3 regions of the Lysinibacillus sp. FN11 genome follow, and region 2 is predicted to be linked to each of the others. Evidence: a T-box and tRNA genes for the amino acid it is inferred to sense, from the RefSeq annotation. Region 2 holds a T-box; the other regions hold tRNA genes.
The links. The T-box of region 2 lies ahead of argS (arginine--tRNA ligase). A T-box ahead of a tRNA ligase gene usually reads a tRNA of that ligase, here a tRNA-Arg.

Region 1 (2,249 bases), 2.0 Mb from region 2:
GCTTTCGCGCCTCAGCGTCAGTTACAGACCAGAAAGTCGCCTTCGCCACTGGTGTTCCTCCAAATCTCTACGCATTTCACCGCTACACTTGGAATTCCACTTTCCTCTTCTGCACTCAAGTCCCCCAGTTTCCAATGACCCTCCACGGTTGAGCCGTGGGCTTTCACATCAGACTTAAAGGACCGCCTGCGCGCGCTTTACGCCCAATAATTCCGGACAACGCTTGCCACCTACGTATTACCGCGGCTGCTGGCACGTAGTTAGCCGTGGCTTTCTAATAAGGTACCGTCAAGGTACAGCCAGTTACTACTGTACTTGTTCTTCCCTTACAACAGAGTTTTACGATCCGAAAACCTTCTTCACTCACGCGGCGTTGCTCCATCAGGCTTTCGCCCATTGTGGAAGATTCCCTACTGCTGCCTCCCGTAGGAGTCTGGGCCGTGTCTCAGTCCCAGTGTGGCCGATCACCCTCTCAGGTCGGCTACGCATCGTCGCCTTGGTGAGCCGTTACCTCACCAACTAGCTAATGCGCCGCGGGCCCATCCTATAGCGACAGCCGAAACCGTCTTTCAGTCTTTCACCATGAAGTAAAAGAGGTTATTCGGTATTAGCCCCGGTTTCCCGGAGTTATCCCAAACTATAGGGTAGGTTGCCCACGTGTTACTCACCCGTCCGCCGCTAACGTCAAAGGAGCAAGCTCCTTTTCTGTTCGCTCGACTTGCATGTATTAGGCACGCCGCCAGCGTTCGTCCTGAGCCAGGATCAAACTCTCCATAAAAGAAATTTGATTAGCTCAAATTGTTTTGCTGGCATCATGTTTGATGTCCAAAATTGTGTTTCGTTCACTAGCTAAACTAGCTACTTAAAACTTTATTGATTACGTTTTGCTTGTTCAGTTTTCAAGGTTCATGTCGTTGCCCTTTTGGACAACTATTTAAATTTATCATACAACCAAGAGGTTGTCAATACTTTTTTTGGAGCGGGTGATGAGAATCGAACTCACGACATCAGCTTGGAAGGCTGAGGTTTTACCATTAAACTACACCCGCATATATTTTCTTAAAAATGGCGCGCCCGGCAGGAGTCGAACCCACAACCTTCTGATCCGTAGTCAGACGCTCTATCCAATTGAGCTACGGGCGCATATGAAATTAATTGACTTGGTGCGGCCGAGAGGACTTGAACCTCCACGGGGTTGCCCCCACTAGGCCCTCAACCTAGCGCGTCTGCCGTTCCGCCACGACCGCATTCGATTAGTAACTTTTTTATTATACTATGATAATTCGAAAAGTCAACTCTTTTTCTTAAAGAGATGAGCCATGAAGGACTCGAACCTTCGACCCTCTGATTAAAAGTCAGATGCTCTACCAACTGAGCTAATGGCTCGAATTAAGAAATGAATGGCTGGGGTACTAGGATTCGAACCTAGGCATGACGGAATCAAAATCCGTTGCCTTACCGCTTGGCTATACCCCAATAAGTGGCGGTCCCGACCGGGATCGAACCGGCGATCTCCTGCGTGACAGGCAGGCATGTTAACCGCTACACCACGGGACCAAAATATTATTTACATTAAATTATGAAAAATGACCCCTACGGGATTCGAACCCGTGTTACCGCCGTGAAAGGGCGGTGTCTTAACCACTTGACCAAGGGGCCATGGCTCCGAAGGCAGGACTCGAACCTGCGACAACCTGATTAACAGTCAGGTGCTACTACCAACTGAGCTACTTCGGAATAATTCATGTTATGTTGTCGCCGTTATCTTGTCGACTTTTACTATTATAGGGACAACTCAACAAAACGTCAACTATTTTTCAAACTTTTTTTACTCCACTAATTTTAATTTCCCCAAACACTTACTGCAACAATACTTTTCAACATTCATTTTTATTTTCCGTATATATAATTGGTGGCAATTGACACAAGTATATGTATAGCGTCGTCGCTGTTTTTTAACTGTAGCTTTAGAGACATGTAAAACTGCACAAAATCGGGGGGCATCTACTTTCCTTAATAATTCTCTAAAATCTTTATCTCGATGCTGATACCCTTTACCTTCAATATGTAGGTGATAATGGCATAATTCGTGTAAAACAATACCTTGAATTTCCTCCAAACCATATAACTCATAGGCTTTAGGATTAATCTCAATATTATGGGATTGTAAAAGATATCGTCCTCCCGTTGAACGTAATCTCGCATTAAAGTAGGCTTGATGCAGAAATGGCCTCTGAAAGTTTTCTAAA
Region 2 (2,249 bases):
GTTAGTACCGAAGGATATTGATGGCTTACTGGTTGTCGGACGCTCTGCTGGTTATTCATCACTTGCAGCTGGTAGTGCACGTATTGTTCCAACAGGGATGGTAACAGGTGAAGCGGCTGGGACTGCGGCTGCTCTTGCACAGAAGCACGATGTAACCTTTAGAGACATGAGTAAGGATAAACCATTAATCGCTACATTACGAAAGCAATTGGCTAAACAAGGTGCCTATGTTGATTCATTTTCAATTGAGTATCCATATCAAGGAGAATGGTATGATGAAGCCATTCAAACGCTCATTAATTACGGCCTTGTAGTGGGCGGCTATGATAATGACTTAAAAGTAAACAGTAAGGCGACGAAAATAAAGTTTGCTAAAATGTTAAAAGAGAGTATGTTACGTGCTGGTGGAGAAAGTGGATCAGGAATGAAGGACCAACTCGAAATTGTCATCAATAAGGTTTATAATCAAGGTGATGAAGCTATTGAGCGAGATGAGCTGGCTCAATATTTGGCCGACGTCCTTATCGGTGAATCCAATGCGACCAGCTGGGATAGATTAGTAGAAAAAGGAATTATCACGGAGAAAGTAGCGAAGAAAGTCTCTGACAATAAGGAATTAAAATTAAAAGAGATGTATGCCATTATGGCTGATGTGATTCAGTATGTAGAAAAAAGCGTTCCTCCTCGTGAGGAGCGTTTTTTGCTGAAACGGCAACGTAAAAAATGGTTGACGCCAATAAGGAAATCCTGTAATATATGTCAAAATCATAGAAAAATTCGATGAAAAAGAGAGTAATTGATGGAATGACTGGCAAGCGAGTTAGGGATGGTGGGAGCCTAATGCAGGAACCATGAATGAAGCGCACTTTGGAGAAGGTTCTCGAACAAGTAGTAGAGAATAGCGGGGCGTCACCTCGTTAACAACGGAAAGTGGTCATGTTACATGACAACTAGAGTGGTACCACGGGATTATCATGCTCTCGTCTCTAATTATAGAGGCGAGGGCTTTTTTATTTGAACAGGAGGAGGAGTAAAATGAATCAACTAATCGCCAACAGTATAGCAGTCGCATTAAAGCAACAAATAATAGGAGAGGAAATAGTGTTATTATTAGAAAAACCCAAAAGTTTGGAGCTTGGGGACGTAGCCTTTCCATGCTTTACTCTAGCAAAAGTGTGGAAAAAATCACCGCAAAGTATTGCAGCACATATTGCAAGTCAAATAAATCATGACAGCATTGAGCGTGTGCAAGCTGTTGGTGGCTATGTCAATATTTTTCTCGATCAACAAAAGGTGACCCAACAGGTGTTAAGCAAGATTCTGCGCGACAAGCAACAATATGGTACTACTCCAACAAAGATGGGAGCGGTCGTCTTGGATTTTTCCTCTCCTAATATCGCCAAGCCTTTCTCAATGGGACATTTACGTTCAACGGTCATTGGCAATGCCTTAGCAAATATTGCAGAAAAAAATGGCTATCAAGCCATTCGTATTAATCATTTAGGGGACTGGGGTACACAGTTTGGCAAGCTTATTGTTGCTTATCAGCTTTGGGGTGATAAACAGGCCATTTCAGCGTCACCGATAGAGGAGTTATTAAAGATTTATGTGAAGTTTCATGAAGAGGCAGAGCAAGACCCAACGCTCAATGAACAGGCTCGTGCCGCCTTTAAAGCATTGGAGGACGGTAATGAAGAGGCACAGGCATTATGGCAATGGTTCCGAGATGTGTCATTCGTAGAATTTCAAACAATATATGAGCTATTAGGAATTCATTTTGATGCCTTTACAGGTGAAGCCTTTTACAATGACAAAATGCCATCCGTTGTTACAGAATTAAAAGAAAAAGGGCTCCTCGTGGAATCAGAAGGTGCGTATGTGGTGGAGATGGAGGAGATGCCTCCATGTTTAATAAAGAAAACGGATGGGGCCACGCTTTATGCGACGCGTGATTTAGCAGCTGCCCTGTATCGCAAACAGCACTACCAGCCCCAAAAGATGTTCTACGTTGTTGGCAATGAGCAGTCCCTCCACTTTAAACAACTTTTTCAGGTCATCGAAAAAATGGGCTATCCTTGGGCAAAGAATTTGCAACATGTGTCATTTGGCATGATGCTGAAGGATGGTAAAAAAATGTCGACGCGTAAAGGCAAAGTGGTGCTATTAGCTGATGTACTAGCAGAAGCTATAACGACAGCACAGCGTAATATGGAGCAGAAAAATCCTTCTCTGCCTAATAAAGAGCAAGT
Region 3 (2,249 bases), 2.3 Mb from region 2:
TGAGTTTCAGTCTTGCGACCGTACTCCCCAGGCGGAGTGCTTAATGCGTTAGCTGCAGCACTAAGGGGCGGAAACCCCCTAACACTTAGCACTCATCGTTTACGGCGTGGACTACCAGGGTATCTAATCCTGTTTGCTCCCCACGCTTTCGCGCCTCAGCGTCAGTTACAGACCAGAAAGTCGCCTTCGCCACTGGTGTTCCTCCAAATCTCTACGCATTTCACCGCTACACTTGGAATTCCACTTTCCTCTTCTGCACTCAAGTCCCCCAGTTTCCAATGACCCTCCACGGTTGAGCCGTGGGCTTTCACATCAGACTTAAAGGACCGCCTGCGCGCGCTTTACGCCCAATAATTCCGGACAACGCTTGCCACCTACGTATTACCGCGGCTGCTGGCACGTAGTTAGCCGTGGCTTTCTAATAAGGTACCGTCAAGGTACAGCCAGTTACTACTGTACTTGTTCTTCCCTTACAACAGAGTTTTACGATCCGAAAACCTTCTTCACTCACGCGGCGTTGCTCCATCAGGCTTTCGCCCATTGTGGAAGATTCCCTACTGCTGCCTCCCGTAGGAGTCTGGGCCGTGTCTCAGTCCCAGTGTGGCCGATCACCCTCTCAGGTCGGCTACGCATCGTCGCCTTGGTGAGCCGTTACCTCACCAACTAGCTAATGCGCCGCGGGCCCATCCTATAGCGACAGCCGAAACCGTCTTTCAGTCCTTCACCATGAAGTAAAGGAGATTATTCGGTATTAGCCCCGGTTTCCCGGAGTTATCCCAAACTACAAGGTAGGTTGCCCACGTGTTACTCACCCGTCCGCCGCTAACGTCAAAGGAGCAAGCTCCTTTTCTGTTCGCTCGACTTGCATGTATTAGGCACGCCGCCAGCGTTCGTCCTGAGCCAGGATCAAACTCTCCATAAAAGAAATTTGATTAGCTCAAATTGTTTTGCTGGCATCATGTTTGATGTCCAAAATTGTGTTTCGTTCACTAACCGAAGCTAGTTACTTAAAACTTTATTGATTACGTTTTGCTTGTTCAGTTTTCAAGGTTCATTTATTTGAATTGGTGGAGCCTAGCGGGATCGAACCGCTGACCTCCTGCGTGCAAGGCAGGCGCTCTCCCAGCTGAGCTAAGGCCCCGTTTTTTTATTTTTAGGAAATGGTCGGGAAGACAGGATTCGAACCTGCGACCCCTTGGTCCCAAACCAAGTGCTCTACCAAGCTGAGCTACTTCCCGTTGTTATTATGGCGCGCCCGACAGGAGTCGAACCCATAACCTTCTGATCCGTAGTCAGACGCTCTATCCAATTGAGCTACGGGCGCATTTAAATGGTGCCGAGGACCGGAATCGAACCGGTACGGTAGTCACCTACCGCAGGATTTTAAGTCCTGTGCGTCTGCCAGTTCCGCCACCCCGGCACATTTGGAGCGGAAGACGAGGTTCGAACTCGCGACCCCCACCTTGGCAAGGTGGTGTTCTACCACTGAACTACTTCCGCATGTGCATAAGCTTTTTTTATCTGGCAATGAAAATAATGGTGCGGGTGAAGGGAGTCGAACCCCCACGCCTTGCGGCGCTAGATCCTAAGTCTAGTGCGTCTGCCAATTCCGCCACACCCGCTTATTATTATTTGAAAATGGTGAGCCATGAAGGACTCGAACCTTCGACCCTCTGATTAAAAGTCAGATGCTCTACCAACTGAGCTAATGGCTCGAAAAATGGTGCCGGCTATAGGAATCGAACCCACGACCTACTGATTACAAGTCAGTTGCTCTACCTGCTGAGCTAAACCGGCATATGGTGGAGGATGACGGGCTCGAACCGCCGACCCTCTGCTTGTAAGGCAGATGCTCTCCCAGCTGAGCTAATCCTCCTGGGTATTATGCCTAGCGATGTCCTACTCTCGCAGGGGGAAGCCCCCAACTACCATCGGCGCTAAAGAGCTTAACTTCCGTGTTCGGTATGGGAACGGGTGTGACCTCTTTGCCATCATCACTAGACTTATTAAAAGACAAGATTTATTATACCATATTTCAGTATAAATACAAGCTTTTTTTAAAACTTACTTGTTCTTTCAAAACTGGATAAACGGTGCATTGAATGCTTCAAACTTTTTTGGTTAAGTCCTCGATCGATTAGTATTCGTCAGCTCCATGTGTCACCACACTTCCACCTCGAACCTATCTACCTCATCGTCTTTGAGGGATCTTACTTACTTGCGTAATGGGAAATCTCATCTTGAGGGGG

Region 1: it encodes a tRNA-Arg, which carries the amino acid that the T-box ahead of argS (arginine--tRNA ligase) is inferred to sense. The anticodon was not compared.
Region 3: it encodes a tRNA-Arg, which carries the amino acid that the T-box ahead of argS (arginine--tRNA ligase) is inferred to sense. The anticodon was not compared.

Annotation. Positions count from the first base shown of each region.
Region 1 covers NZ_CP102383.1:3,799,266-3,801,514, forward strand. The annotation lists rRNA gene NP781_RS19995 (16S ribosomal RNA) at 1-778, opposite strand, end outside; tRNA gene NP781_RS20000 (tRNA-Gly) at 976-1,049, opposite strand; tRNA gene NP781_RS20005 (tRNA-Arg) at 1,067-1,143, opposite strand; tRNA gene NP781_RS20010 (tRNA-Leu) at 1,162-1,247, opposite strand; tRNA gene NP781_RS20015 (tRNA-Lys) at 1,314-1,386, opposite strand; tRNA gene NP781_RS20020 (tRNA-Gln) at 1,402-1,476, opposite strand; tRNA gene NP781_RS20025 (tRNA-Asp) at 1,482-1,557, opposite strand; tRNA gene NP781_RS20030 (tRNA-Glu) at 1,588-1,659, opposite strand; tRNA gene NP781_RS20035 (tRNA-Asn) at 1,661-1,737, opposite strand; gene NP781_RS20040 (SprT family protein) at 1,829-2,249, opposite strand, start outside.
Region 2 covers NZ_CP102383.1:1,826,519-1,828,767, forward strand. The annotation lists gene NP781_RS09795 (FAD-dependent oxidoreductase) at 1-784, shown strand, start outside; T-box leader at 772-991, shown strand; gene argS (arginine--tRNA ligase) at 1,036-2,249, shown strand, end outside.
Region 3 covers NZ_CP102383.1:4,432,723-4,434,971, reverse strand. The annotation lists rRNA gene NP781_RS23275 (16S ribosomal RNA) at 1-922, opposite strand, end outside; tRNA gene NP781_RS23270 (tRNA-Ala) at 1,066-1,141, opposite strand; tRNA gene NP781_RS23265 (tRNA-Pro) at 1,162-1,238, opposite strand; tRNA gene NP781_RS23260 (tRNA-Arg) at 1,248-1,324, opposite strand; tRNA gene NP781_RS23255 (tRNA-Leu) at 1,332-1,420, opposite strand; tRNA gene NP781_RS23250 (tRNA-Gly) at 1,426-1,500, opposite strand; tRNA gene NP781_RS23245 (tRNA-Leu) at 1,538-1,622, opposite strand; tRNA gene NP781_RS23240 (tRNA-Lys) at 1,640-1,715, opposite strand; tRNA gene NP781_RS23235 (tRNA-Thr) at 1,722-1,797, opposite strand; tRNA gene NP781_RS23230 (tRNA-Val) at 1,801-1,876, opposite strand; rRNA gene rrf (5S ribosomal RNA) at 1,887-2,002, opposite strand; rRNA gene NP781_RS23220 (23S ribosomal RNA) at 2,118-2,249, opposite strand, start outside.